DNA from 3 places in the Pseudomonas sp. ArH3a genome. Region 1 is predicted to be linked to each of the others. Evidence: predicted binding sites of a transcription regulator. Region 1 holds the regulator's gene; each other region holds the start of a gene.
What was found. The regulator FliA, encoded in region 1, starts transcription of late flagellar genes. The targets are predictions, from matches to a motif close to CTAAAGTTTNNNNNNNNNNNGCCGNTAA.
Positions count from the first base shown of each region.

Region 2: K0P33_RS06155 (methyl-accepting chemotaxis protein) is a predicted target of FliA. The motif match lies at 1,995-2,022, and genes of this name have one in related genera.
Region 3: K0P33_RS03095 (methyl-accepting chemotaxis protein) is a predicted target of FliA. The motif match lies at 2,396-2,423, and genes of this name have one in related genera.

Region 1 is NZ_CP080330.1:5,014,410-5,018,558, forward strand. It holds gene K0P33_RS22870 (chemotaxis protein CheA) at 1-935, opposite strand, end outside; gene K0P33_RS22875 (protein phosphatase CheZ) at 947-1,735, opposite strand; gene K0P33_RS22880 (chemotaxis response regulator CheY) at 1,754-2,128, opposite strand; gene fliA (RNA polymerase sigma factor FliA) at 2,297-3,037, opposite strand; gene fleN (flagellar synthesis regulator FleN) at 3,034-3,867, opposite strand; gene flhF (flagellar biosynthesis protein FlhF) at 3,973-4,149, opposite strand, start outside.
Region 2 is NZ_CP080330.1:1,356,466-1,360,614, reverse strand. It holds gene K0P33_RS06170 (class I SAM-dependent methyltransferase) at 1-46, shown strand, start outside; yybP-ykoY riboswitch at 98-217, shown strand; gene K0P33_RS06165 (TMEM165/GDT1 family protein) at 307-891, shown strand; gene K0P33_RS06160 (M48 family metallopeptidase) at 1,015-1,833, opposite strand; gene K0P33_RS06155 (methyl-accepting chemotaxis protein) at 2,060-4,149, shown strand, end outside.
Region 3 is NZ_CP080330.1:699,957-704,105, forward strand. It holds gene K0P33_RS03090 (methyl-accepting chemotaxis protein) at 1-266, opposite strand, end outside; gene K0P33_RS03095 (methyl-accepting chemotaxis protein) at 437-2,353, opposite strand; gene K0P33_RS03100 (16S rRNA (uracil(1498)-N(3))-methyltransferase) at 2,546-3,253, opposite strand; gene tatC (twin-arginine translocase subunit TatC) at 3,250-4,041, opposite strand; gene tatB (Sec-independent protein translocase protein TatB) at 4,038-4,149, opposite strand, start outside.

The DNA.
Region 1 (4,149 bases):
GGGGCGGCAGTCGCCGCAGCGGCCGGGGCCACTTCGGTGAACTTGCCTTTGCCGTGCAAATCATCCAACAGGGCTTCGAACTCGTGATCAGAGATCAGCCCGTCGCCCGCTGGTGCCGCACTGGCAGGTGCTGCACCGGCGACTGGGGCTGCGGCGGTCGCGGCAACTTGCGGCAAGGCTTCAGCGACAAACGTGCCTTTGCCATGCAGCTGGTCGAGCAACGCTTCGAATTCGTCGTCGGTAATGTCGTTGCTGGCCGGGGCCGCTGGCGCTTTCGACTCGGCGGCGGGTGCCACCACGTCAGCGGCGAACTGGCCTTTGCCATGCAACTGGTCGAGCAGGGATTCGAACTCTGCGTCGGTGATGTCTTCGCTGGTCGGCGTTGCGGGCGCAGCAGGCGCTTGCGGCGCTTGCGGCGCCTCAGCCTCGGCCTTCACCGCACTGAGGGAGTTGAGCAACTGCTCGAACTCGCTGTCGGTCACATCCGCTTCCGGCTCAGCAACCGCAGCAGGCGCTGCTTCCACCACCGGCGCAGCCGGGGTGGCGGCAGGTTCTGCCAGGCGCGCCAGGGCGGCCAGCAGTTCCGGCGTGGCCGCTGTGATCGGGGCACGTTCGCGCACTTCGCTGAACATGCCGTTGACCGCATCCAATGCTTCCAGAATCACGTCCATCAGTTCCGAGTCGACGTGGCGCTCACCCTTACGCAGGATGTCGAACACGTTCTCGGCGATGTGACAGCACTCCACCAGCTCATGGAGCTGGAGGAAGCCGGCGCCCCCTTTTACAGTGTGAAAACCGCGAAAAATTGCATTGAGCAGGTTCGCATCATCCGGTCGACTTTCCAGCTCGACCAGTTGTTCGGACAGTTGCTCTAAAATTTCGCCGGCCTCTACAAGGAAATCCTGAAGGATTTCTTCATCGGCGCCGAAGCTCATGTGGGTGCTCCTTAGAAGCCTAAACTGGATAACAGGTCATCTACGTCATCCTGACCTGACATAACGTCTTCACGTTTATCGGCATGAATCTGCGGACCTTCACCCTTGGCGAGATGTTTTTGTGGATCTTTTTCCGAGAGGATCGCTTCGCGGTCATGTTCGATGCCGGCAAAACGATCAACTTGGCCGGCCATGAGCACCAATTTGAGCAGGTTGCTTTCCACTTCGGTGACCAGTTGGGTCACGCGTTTGATCACCTGACCGGTGAGGTCCTGGTAATCCTGGGCCAGCAGAATGTCATTGAGGTTGCTGGCAACCGTACGGTTGTCCTGCTCGCTGCGCGACAAAAAGCCGTCGACCCGACGCGCCAAATCACGAAACTCTTCGGCCCCCACTTCGCGACGCATGAAGCGGCCCCAGTCAACGCTCAGGGCTTGTGCTTCGGTGGTCATGCCATTGACCAAGGGCGTTGCGTTTTCCACCAGGTCCATGGTGCGGTTGGCCGCCGCCTCTGTCAGCCTGACCACATAGGACAGGCGTTCGGTGGCATCGGTAATTTGCGAAATTTCTTCGGCCTGGGGCATGTGCGGGTCAATCTGAAAATTGACGATCGCACTGTGCAGCTCGCGTGTGAGCTTGCCCACTTCCTGGTACAGGCCGCGGTCACGGGTCTGGTTAAGCTCATGGATTAACTGCACCGCGTCGCCGAACTGGCCTTTTTCAAGGCTTTCAACCAACTGGTGAGCATGCTTTTTCAGGGTCGACTCAAAGTCTCCCTGTGACGTTTCTTTATGCTCCATAGCTCCCCCGTGGCAGCATCAATGACCGATGCGTTCGAAGATTTTTTCGATCTTCTCTTTCAAGGCCTGTGCAGTGAATGGCTTGACCACGTAGCCGTTTACCCCAGCTTGGGCGGCTTCGATGATCTGTTCACGCTTGGCTTCGGCGGTCACCATCAACACAGGCAGGCTGCGCAGTTTTTCATCGGCGCGCACGTGGCGCAGCAAGTCGATGCCGGTCATGCCCGGCATGTTCCAGTCGGTTACCAGAAAGTCAATGCTCCCGCTGTTGAGGATCGGAATCGCCGTAATGCCGTCATCCGCCTCGACCGTGTTAGTGAACCCAAGGTCACGCAACAGGTTTTTTATGATCCGCCGCATCGTTGAGAAGTCATCAACGATGAGGATTTTCATGTTCTTGTCCAATTCGACCTCCAAGCAGTCTTAAACGCGCCCAGCACCTGGACGCGCCATTTCAATCAACAGGCGTTACACAAAAAGGACTGCCCAGGGCACCACGCAACGAACCCGCGAAAGCATGCAGCCTTCGCGGTAGCGTCTGCAGTGTCCCCACACTGCCTGTCAGCGCGTGCGCCACTCTCCCAATCGCCCCCGCAAGCGGGCTGCGCACTGGCTGTGCAACTGGCTGACACGCGATTCGCTGACCCCCAGGACCTCACCGATTTCCTTGAGGTTCAGCTCTTCGTCGTAGTACAGCGACAACACCAGTCGCTCACGCTCCGGCAAATTGGCAATCGCGTCCGCCAACGCCCCCTGGAAACGTTCGTCTTCCAGGTCGCGCGACGGCTCCAGATGTGCACTCGCGCCATCCTCGTGCAGCCCTTCGTGTTCGCCGTCCTGCAACAGGTCGTCGAAACTGAACAGGCGGCTGCCCAAGGTATCGTTCAAAATCCCGTAGTAATCGTCGAGACTCAATTGGAGTTCGGCCGCAACTTCATGATCTTTAGCGTCACGACCGGTTTTTGCTTCAATTGAGCGAATTGCGTCACTGACCATTCGCGTGTTGCGGTGTACCGAACGCGGCGCCCAATCCCCTTTACGCACCTCATCGAGCATCGCGCCACGTATACGAATACCCGCATACGTCTCGAAACTCGCGCCTTTGCTCGCGTCGTATTTGGTCGACACTTCGAGCAAACCAATCATGCCGGCCTGGATGAGGTCTTCGACCTGCACGCTGGCGGGCAGGCGTGCCAGCAAGTGGTAGGCAATGCGCTTGACCAGCGGCGCATAGCGCTCGATCAACTCGCCCTGGCTGTCACGTGCCGACTTTTTGTAAAGGTTGTAGCCGCTGGCTGTCATAGCACCGGTCCTGCGCTCGTCTGATGCACCAATCGCTCGACGAAAAACTCCAGATGCCCCCGAGGGTTAGCGGGCAACGGCCAAGTATCGACCTTCTGAGCAATAGCCTTGAACGCCAATGCGCATTTGGAACGAGGGAACGCTTCGTAGACTGCACGCTGCTTTTGCACAGCCTTGCGTACACACTCGTCATAGGGAACTGCGCCCACGTATTGTAGGGCGACATCGAGGAAGCGATCCGTGACCTTGGTCAACTTGGCGAACAGGTTTCGCCCTTCTTGCGGGCTTTGGGCCATGTTGGCCAACACGCGAAAGCGATTCATGCCGTAGTCACGGTTAAGCAATTTGATCAGGGCGTAGGCGTCGGTGATCGACGTAGGTTCGTCGCAGACCACCAGCAACACTTCTTGCGCGGCGCGCACAAAGCTGACCACCGACTCGCCGATCCCGGCGGCGGTGTCGATCACCAGCACGTCGAGGTTGTCGCCGATATCGCTGAACGCCTGGATCAGGCCGGCATGCTGCGCCGGGCTCAGGTGCACCATGCTCTGGGTGCCCGAGGCGGCCGGCACGATACGAATGCCACCGGGGCCCTGCAGCAGCACATCGCGCAGCTCGCAGCGGCCTTCGATCACATCGGCAAGGGTATGTTTGGGTGTCAGCCCCAGCAGAACGTCGACGTTCGCCAGGCCCAGGTCAGCATCCAGCAGCATGACGCGACGGCCAAGCTCTGCCAGGGCCAGGGACAAATTCACTGACACGTTAGTTTTCCCGACGCCACCTTTGCCGCCGGTCACCGCGATCACCTGTACGGGATGCATGCTGCCCATTTTATTTCTTTACCTTGTCTTGCTTAGACGCAGGCTACATGGCTTGGCCGCGTGAATCGCTTGCAGACCATCGATGTAGGTACATTTCACGGTGTTCATCCCGCCTCAACCGACCCGTTTTGCCGGGTGGTGGTAAAGGTCGGCGAACATATCGGCCATCGCTTCCTCGCTAGGCTCTTCTTGCATTTGCACGCTGACAGCACGGCTGACCAACTGATGACGGCGCGGCAGATGCAGATCATCCGGAATCCGCGGCCCGTCGGTCAGGTAAGCAACCGGTAA
Region 2 (4,149 bases), 3.1 Mb from region 1:
GACCGAAGGCAATGGTTTTCGCATTTATCGTGCCAAACGCGGCTGATGGTTTTTTGAAAAAGAAGGCTTGCCGAATGGGTTTTGCCTAGGCAAAATCCGCTCCGTCCTAGGGGAGTAGTCTCCCACGAGCGCCATGCTCGTCCGGCATACGTCAACATACTTGGTCAACAGACCATGGCGTATGCGACCCAGGAGTCCGCACAGACGGACCGGGGTTTGACAAGACCTATGACACGCACACCTTACCCGGGGCGGGAAGGCTGTACGTGTCATAGCCGTGTCGACCCGCCCCTGGAAACTTACCTGATGCTGGATTCATTACTCGTACCTACCGCAATCGTTGCCTTGGCCGAAATCGGCGACAAGACGCAGCTGCTCGCGCTCATCCTTGCCGCACGCTTTCGCAAACCTTGGCCGATCATCGCCGGCATCGTCGCCGCGACCCTGGCCAACCATGCGGCCGCCGGTGCCGTCGGGGCCTGGTTCGGCAGTTTCTTCTCGGATGCAGTGTTGCATTGGATCCTCGCGGCAAGCTTCTGTGCCACGGCGCTATGGACCTTGGTGCCGGACAAACTCGACGATGACGAAGCCAGTACCACGCGCAAGTTCGGCCCGTTCCTGACCACGCTGATTGCGTTCTTCCTTGCAGAAATCGGTGACAAGACGCAGATCGCCACGGTGATGCTGGCGGCGCAATACCCTGAGCTGTGGCTGGTGATTATCGGCACCACCTTGGGCATGCTGATTGCCAACGTGCCGGTGGTTCTGGCGGGGAATTTCGCGGCGGAAAAACTGCCGTTGACCTTGATTCGTCGACTGGCGGCTACGGCGTTCTTCATCCTGGCGATTGTTGCGGTGTACAAAGCCATGCAAAGCAGCGGCTGGATCTAGCCCGACCTGATCATTCCCACGCTCCGCGTGGGAATGCATTCTGTGACGCTCTGCGTCACGCTTTTAAGAGCGGACGCAGAGCGTCCAGAGCGGCATTCCCACGCAGAGCGTGGGAACGATCAATCAGGACTTTTTGGCCTGCTGGTAAAGCGGCATCACCTTCGGAATCGCCGCCTGCAACGAGGCGATTCGGCTGTCGGAAGCCGGGTGTGTGCTCATGAACTCCGGTGGCGCACCTTCCGAAGCCTTGGCCATCTTGTTCCACAACGTGATGGCCGCGTTCGGGTTATAACCAGCCCGGGCCGACAGCTCCAAGCCGATCAGGTCCGCTTCGTTTTCATTGGCGCGACTGTTGGGCAAGGTCATGCCGTAGTTGGCCACGGTATCGGCCAACGCCAGGCTGTCCTGACCCAAACCGAACAAGGCACCGGCGCCCTGCTTGGCCATCTGAATGCCGTAGGCCTTGGACATGGCCTCACGCCCGTGCTCGCGCAAGGCGTGGGCGATTTCATGGCCCATCACCGCAGCCAGTTCGTCATCGGTGAGCTTGAGGTTGTCGATCAACGCGCTGTACACAAAGATCTTGCCGCCAGGCCCGCAATTGGCGTTCATCTCATCGCTTTTGATCAGGTTCACTTCCCACTTCCACTGCGCCGCATCCGGGCGGAACGTCGGTGCCTGGGCGATCAGACGCTTGGCAATCGCCTGCACGCGCTTGGCGTTGGCGCTGGTCTTGTCGAGCATGCCTTTGCCGCTCGCCTCACCCAGCGTTTGCTGGTAGGACTGGGCATACATCTGGTCGACTTCTTGGCTCGACAGCATGCTGAACATGTACTGCTTGCGCTCTACCCCAACGGCACCGCCGCTGGTGGTATTGACCGACTGACAACCGGCCAGCAGCATCGCTGCACTGAGTACGCTTACTGCCAATGATTTTTTCATGACGCTCTCCCTAGAATCCTGGCGCGTATCGTAGGCGGTCAAATGTATCTGCGCCAGATACACAAGACGTGTAACCGCAGATTTTCAGATACGCCCCACACGCCCACTGCGGCGGCGAACAGCCCATTTGCGACATCCGGCGCTCTTTTACCGGCCCACCCTTAAGCCTCCCGAGCCCGCGGCCGATACAAGAAGGCAGCCCTCTGCCCCTGCGCCCGGAGCCTTCATGAAATTCAAGTCGATTCAGTTTTCTGTCGCAGCACTGACCGGCGCCATCGTGCTGAGTGTGGTTGCCGTGTTGGTGCTCTACGCCGTGTTTGCCGGCGCGCGCACCCAGGAACTGGTGCAGGACCGCACCCAGGCGCAGTTTGAGCAGGTCATCGAGCAGCGCCTCACAGCGTTGGCGCAAACCCAGGCCACGCTGATCCAGCGCGAATTGGAAGCACCCCTGGTGACCGCCAAAGGCCTGGCCACCGCCAACGCCCTGCTCGGCATGAAAGACGCCAAGGGCGAACCGGCGCTGCAGGTCGGGCGCGAACAACTGATCAACCTGCTGCACGAGACCGTGGTGCGCAACCCGAAAATCCTTGGCGCTTATATCGGCTGGGAGCCCAATGCGATTGACCATAACGACGCCGCCTACGTCAACACGCCGATTGTCGGCATGGCCGCCGACGGGCGCTTTCTGCCGTGGTGGTACCGCAACGCTGATGGCAGCCTGGGCCTGGATAAACTCGCCGACGTCAACGACCAGAACATCCTCGCCACCGGCGTGCGCGCCAGCGAGTACTACCTGTGCTCCAAAGAGAGCAAGAAGCCCTGCGCCATCGACCCGGCACCGTATAAGGTCGGCAATGCGATGGTGATGCTGGCCTCGTTTATCGAACCGATCATGATTGACGGCGCCTTCCAGGGCATCGTCGGCGCCGACCTGTCAGTCAATTTCATCCAGGACATGCTCACCCGCGCCGACCAGAACCTCTATGACGGCGCCGGCGAGCTGGCGCTGATCTCCAGTAACGGTCGCCTGGTGGCCTACACCAAGGACGCCAGCAAGCTCGGCGAAAAGGCCACCGACCTGCTCGACAGCAACGAACTGGCCAACCTCAGCCAGCTGAAAGTCGGCGAAGTGCGCTACGACATCGACAAGGAACACGGGCATATCGTGCTGTTCCTGCCCTTCAACATCGGCCAGGCTGAAGCGCGCTGGACCTTGATGATGCAACTGCCGCTGAGTGCAGTAATGGCCGACTCGCAGAAACTGCAAAGTGACCTGCAAGCCCAGCGCAAAACCGACACCTTCGGCATGGCCATGGTTGGCCTGTTGATCGCTGGCATCGGCTTGCTGGTGATCTGGCTGGTGGGCCACGGCATCGCCCGCCCGCTCAAGCAAATGGTGGCCATGCTCAACGACATCGCCCAAGGCGAAGGCGACCTGACGCGCCGCCTGACCAGCGACCGCGCCGATGAACTGGGCGCGATTGCCACGGGCTTCAATACCTTCCTGATCAAGCTGCAGGGCATGATTACCCAGGTGGTGAGTTCGGTGCAGAAGGTCAGCGATTCGTCGGAGCACACCGCCGACATCGCGATCCGCACCAATCAGGGCGTGCACAAACAAATGGTCGAGATCGACCAAGTGGCCACCGCCGTGCACGAGATGACCGCCACCGCCCAAGACGTGGCGCGCAACGCCACCCAGGCTGCGCAAGCTGCCAGCCACGCGGACCAAGCCGCGAGCCAAGGCATGCGCGTCGTGCGCGACACCTCGACGTCAATCGGCGCGCTGGCGCAAGAAATCGGCCGCGCGGTCGTCGTGGTGCAAACTCTGGCCAAGGACAGCGAGAACATCAACGCGATCCTCACGGCGATTCGTGGCATTGCCGAGCAGACCAACCTTCTGGCGCTCAACGCCGCCATCGAGGCGGCGCGGGCTGGCGAGCAAGGCCGTGGGTTTGCGGTGGTGGCGGATGAAGTGCGCAACCTGGCGCAGAAAACGCAGAAAGCCACCGAAGAAATCCAGACCATGATCCAGCAACTGCAACAAGGCACGCGGGACGTGGTGAAGGTGATGGAAGACAGCCAGAACCGCACCGATGAAAGCGTGCAACATGCGGCCAAGGCCGCTGAGGCACTGGAAACGATTACGCAGGCAGTGTCGGTGATCAACGACATGAACACCCAGATTGCCAGCGCAGCTGAGGAGCAGAGCGCGGTGGCTGAGGACATCAATCGCAATGTGATCAATATCGGCCAGGTGGCCAATGAAGTGGCGGGCGGCGCGGATGAGTCCAGCGCGGCCAGTGCGGATTTGAC
Region 3 (4,149 bases), 2.5 Mb from region 1:
ATTTTTTCCATGTGCACGCCGACCTTGGTCAGGCTGGCCGGGTTATTCAGGGTGCGATACACAATGCGGTCAGCCCGCAGCTCTTCGCCGACCACCGCTAATTGCGAAAGAATGGTCAACGATTGCGAGCGAAACAATGAGGTGTTTAAGGCTTGCCAGCCCGTCAGGGCTATAGCCAAGCTGAGCGTCAAGACCAGGCCGAAGCCAAGGAAGAGTTTAAGGGTGACACTGGCGTTGCCGAGTGCGCGGGTCAGTGGACCAAACATGGTGAACCTCCTACGAGTAAAGGGAGCGTTTCGACAGTCCGGCTGACACGGTCAGGGGAGTTGAAACGCTACTTCTATTCGGCGGAAGGTGTGTAATCCTCGACCTGAAAAGCGTGTAGGAAATTTCACAACTTGTGAAGGCGACGGCCATGATGGCCGTCGCGAGGGGCTCAAACCTTGAAGCGGCCTACCAGGGTTTGCAGGTAAATACCCAGGCGCGCCAGTTCCGCGCTGGACGCTGCGGTCTCTTCACTGGCCGAAGAGGTCTGTTCAGACACATCACGCACATTCAGCACGCTGCGGTTGATCTCTTCGGCCACGGCGCTTTGTTGCTCGGCGGCGGTGGCAATCTGCGAGTTCATCGCCTGAATAGTCGAGACCGTGCGCGTGATGTTGCCCAGTGCGTTGCCGGCGCGGCGGGTCAGCTCGACGCTGCTGTCGGTGAGGCCACGGCTGTTGTCCATGATGGTCGCCACCTGCTGGGTGCCGCTTTGCAGGCCGACGATCAGCTCTTCGATCTCTTCGGTGGACTTCTGGGTGCGTTGGGCCAGGCTGCGCACCTCGTCGGCCACTACGGCAAAGCCACGTCCGGCTTCACCGGCCCGCGCCGCTTCAATCGCGGCGTTGAGTGCCAGCAGGTTGGTTTGCTGGGCCACCGACTTGATCACATCGAGCACGCTGCCGATCTTGTCGCTTTCGCGTTTCAGGTGGCCCATGGCCTCGGTAGAGTTGCCGACCTCGGTGGCCAGGCGCTCGATCTGGGCGATGGCCTCGCTGACCACCTTGTCACCTTCACGGGCCTGCTGGTCAGCCGCCACGGCCGCCTCAGAGGCTTCCTCGGCGTTGCGTGCCACTTCCTGCACGGTCGCAGCCATTTCGTTCATGGCGGTGGCCACTTGGTCGGTCTCGACCTTCTGGCTGTTGACCCCGGCGCTGGTTTGCTCAGTCACGGCGGACAGTTGCTCGGCGGCGCTGGCGATCTGGGTGACGCCGTCGCTGATACCGCCGATCAACTCACGCAGGCCGACGGTCATGCTTTGCATGGAGCGCTGCAATTGGCCCAACTCGTCCTGGCGTGCGGAGTTGAGGTTGTGGCTCAGGTCGCCGGAGGCCACGCGCTCAGCGACTTTGAGGGTCTGGTTCAGCGGAATGACGATTTGGCGCGTAATGGCCCAAGCGGCGACGATGCCGAAGATCAACGCCAGCACGGTGGCCAGCAGCAGCAACTGTTTGGCGTGTGCCGCATCGGCATCGCGCACTGCGGTTTGCGAGGTGGTGAGTTTTTCGCTGTGGCCCAGCAGGATATCGCCTTGCCCAGTCATGATTTTCAGCGCAGCAGCGCTGGCGACCTGGGAGTCGCGGTACTGGCTGACAGCCGCGCGGTAGGCTTGCAACGACACGCCGGCCTCTTGCAGGTTGGCCTGGTACTGGGCCGGCAGTTGACCTTGGAGTTCGGTGATTTTCTTCAGGGCGTTATCGATGGCATCCAGGGCCGGCTTTTCGGCTTCCGTCTTGCCGCTGTAGGTGTAACCGCGCACTTGGAAGCGCGATTGCTGGATCAGCTTGCTCAGGTCGACCACGCTGTTGAACTGGGTGACGCTGTCACCTTGCAGCAGGTTTTTTTCGACTTCGTTGATCTTGGCCACGGCGTTATCGGCGGTGTCGCCGAGCTTGCTGCGCGCGCCTTCACGCTTGAGACCAGCCTGGACCATGGCGGTGAAGGCCTTTTTGTATTGGTTCAGGGCATCCTGTTGTTGCTCGACCAGGGCCTTGTCGTCGGGTTGCTCGATCAGGGTTAGCGCGGTGTTCAACCCGTTGTCCAGCTGGGTGAGCAGGCCGTTGACCGCATCGGTGCCTTGTTCGCCGCGACGCATTTCAAAGTCCAGGCGCGCCAGGCGCAGGTCTTTGGTCAGCCCGTTGAGGCTGGAGATAAAGCCTAGCTTGTCACCCCGACTGATCACATCGCCCAGGCCAGTCCAGCCGGTGAAGGTGATCAACAACGTCAGGACCAACACCAAGCCAAAGCCAATGCTTAACTTGCGGTTGACGCTCACATTCCCCAGTTTTTCGGCTAACCAACGATACATACTGCGAACTCCCCTTGAACAAGGCTTGGACTTATTCAGAGGCTATCGGCGGCGTAGGATTATTCTGTAGGTGCGATGATCGTTCCCGCGCTCTGCGGGGAATGCATCCCGTGACGCTCTGCGTCACAAGAGCGGACGCAGAGCGTCCATGAGGGCGTTCCCACGCGGAGCGTGGGAACGATCGGGATAGAGTCAGAACAGGCGGGCGAGTAGGGCGGTTACGGCGGTTTCTACACGCAGGATGCGCGCGCCCAGTTGTACCGGCTGCAAGCCAGCCTTGGTCAGCAGGTCCACTTCGTAGGGTATCCAGCCACCTTCCGGGCCGATGGCGAGGGTTACAGTCTCATCCAGCCCACGCGGGCAGGCCGGGTAATCGCCTGGATGGCCGATCAGGCCGAGGGTGCCTTCGGTCAAGGCCGGCAGGCGATCTTCGACGAACGGCTTGAAGCGTTTTTCGATGATGATCTCGGGCAGCACCGTGTCGCGCGCCTGCTCCAGGCCGAGGATAAGCTGCTCGCGAATCGCCTCAGGCTCCAGGAATGGGGTTTGCCAGAAGCTCTTCTCCACGCGGTAGCTGTTGACCAGCACCACCTTGGGCACGCCCATGGCCGCCACGGTTTGCAGCACCCGACGCAGCATCTTCGGGCGCGGCAGGGCCAGCAGCAAGGTCAATGGCAGTTTGGCCGGCGGCGGCAGGTCGAAGCTCACTTGCAGTTCGGCTTCACTGGCCTGCAGGCGCAGCAGTTGCGCACTGCCCATCAACCCGCCAATGCGCCCCACCCGCAGGTTGTCGCCCACCACGGCGCGGTGGACTTCCTGCATATGCACCAGGCGCCGATCACGCAGGATCACCCGGTCGGCCGCGATAAAGTCGGCCTCTTCAAGCAACAGCAGGTTCACGGCTGAGTCGCTGGCGGCTGGTCGTCGTCGGCGGGTTGGTCATCCGGGTGCTCGCCACGCTTGGTGATCAAGCTGCTGAACAGGATGCCGACCTCGAACAGCATCCACATCGGCACGGCCAACAGGGTCTGCGAAAAGATGTCCGGCGGGGTCAGGATCATGCCGACCACGAAGCAGCCGATGATCACGTATGGGCGGACTTTCTTCAGGTATTTGACGTCGACCACGCCGATCCACACCAACAGCACCACGGCCACCGGGATTTCAAAGGCCACGCCAAAGGCGAAGAACAGCGTCATCACGAAGTCGAGGTAGCTGGTGATGTCGGTCATCATTTCCACGCCGGCCGGCGTGGCCGCAGCGAAGAACTTGAAGATCAGTGGGAACACCAGGAAATAGGCGAAGGCCATGCCGGTGTAGAACAGCAGGATGCTCGACACCAACAACGGCACCGCGATGCGCTTCTCATGCTTGTACAGGCCCGGCGCGATAAAGCCCCAGATCTGGTGCAGGATCACCGGGATTGCCAGGAACAGCGAGACCATCATGGTCAGCTTCAGTGGCGTGAGGAACGGCGACGACACGTCGGTGGCGATCATCGTCGCACCGGCCGGCAGGTACTGGCGCAGCGGCGTCGAAACGAAGGTGTAGATCTGCTGGGTGAAGGCGAACAGCCCGGCAAAGATAATGAAGATGGCCGCTACGCAACGCAGCAGGCGGGTACGCAACTCGGTGAGGTGCGAGACCAGTGGCATGTGCTGGTCGTTTTCCGGTTTATCAGCGCTCATGGGGCTCGCGGCGGCAATGTAGGGTCATGGGGAGCGGGCAACGCAACGGGCGTCGGCGCTGGCTCGGTCGGGGTGGGCGCAGTCGGCGTCGCTTGCGCAGCGGGCGCG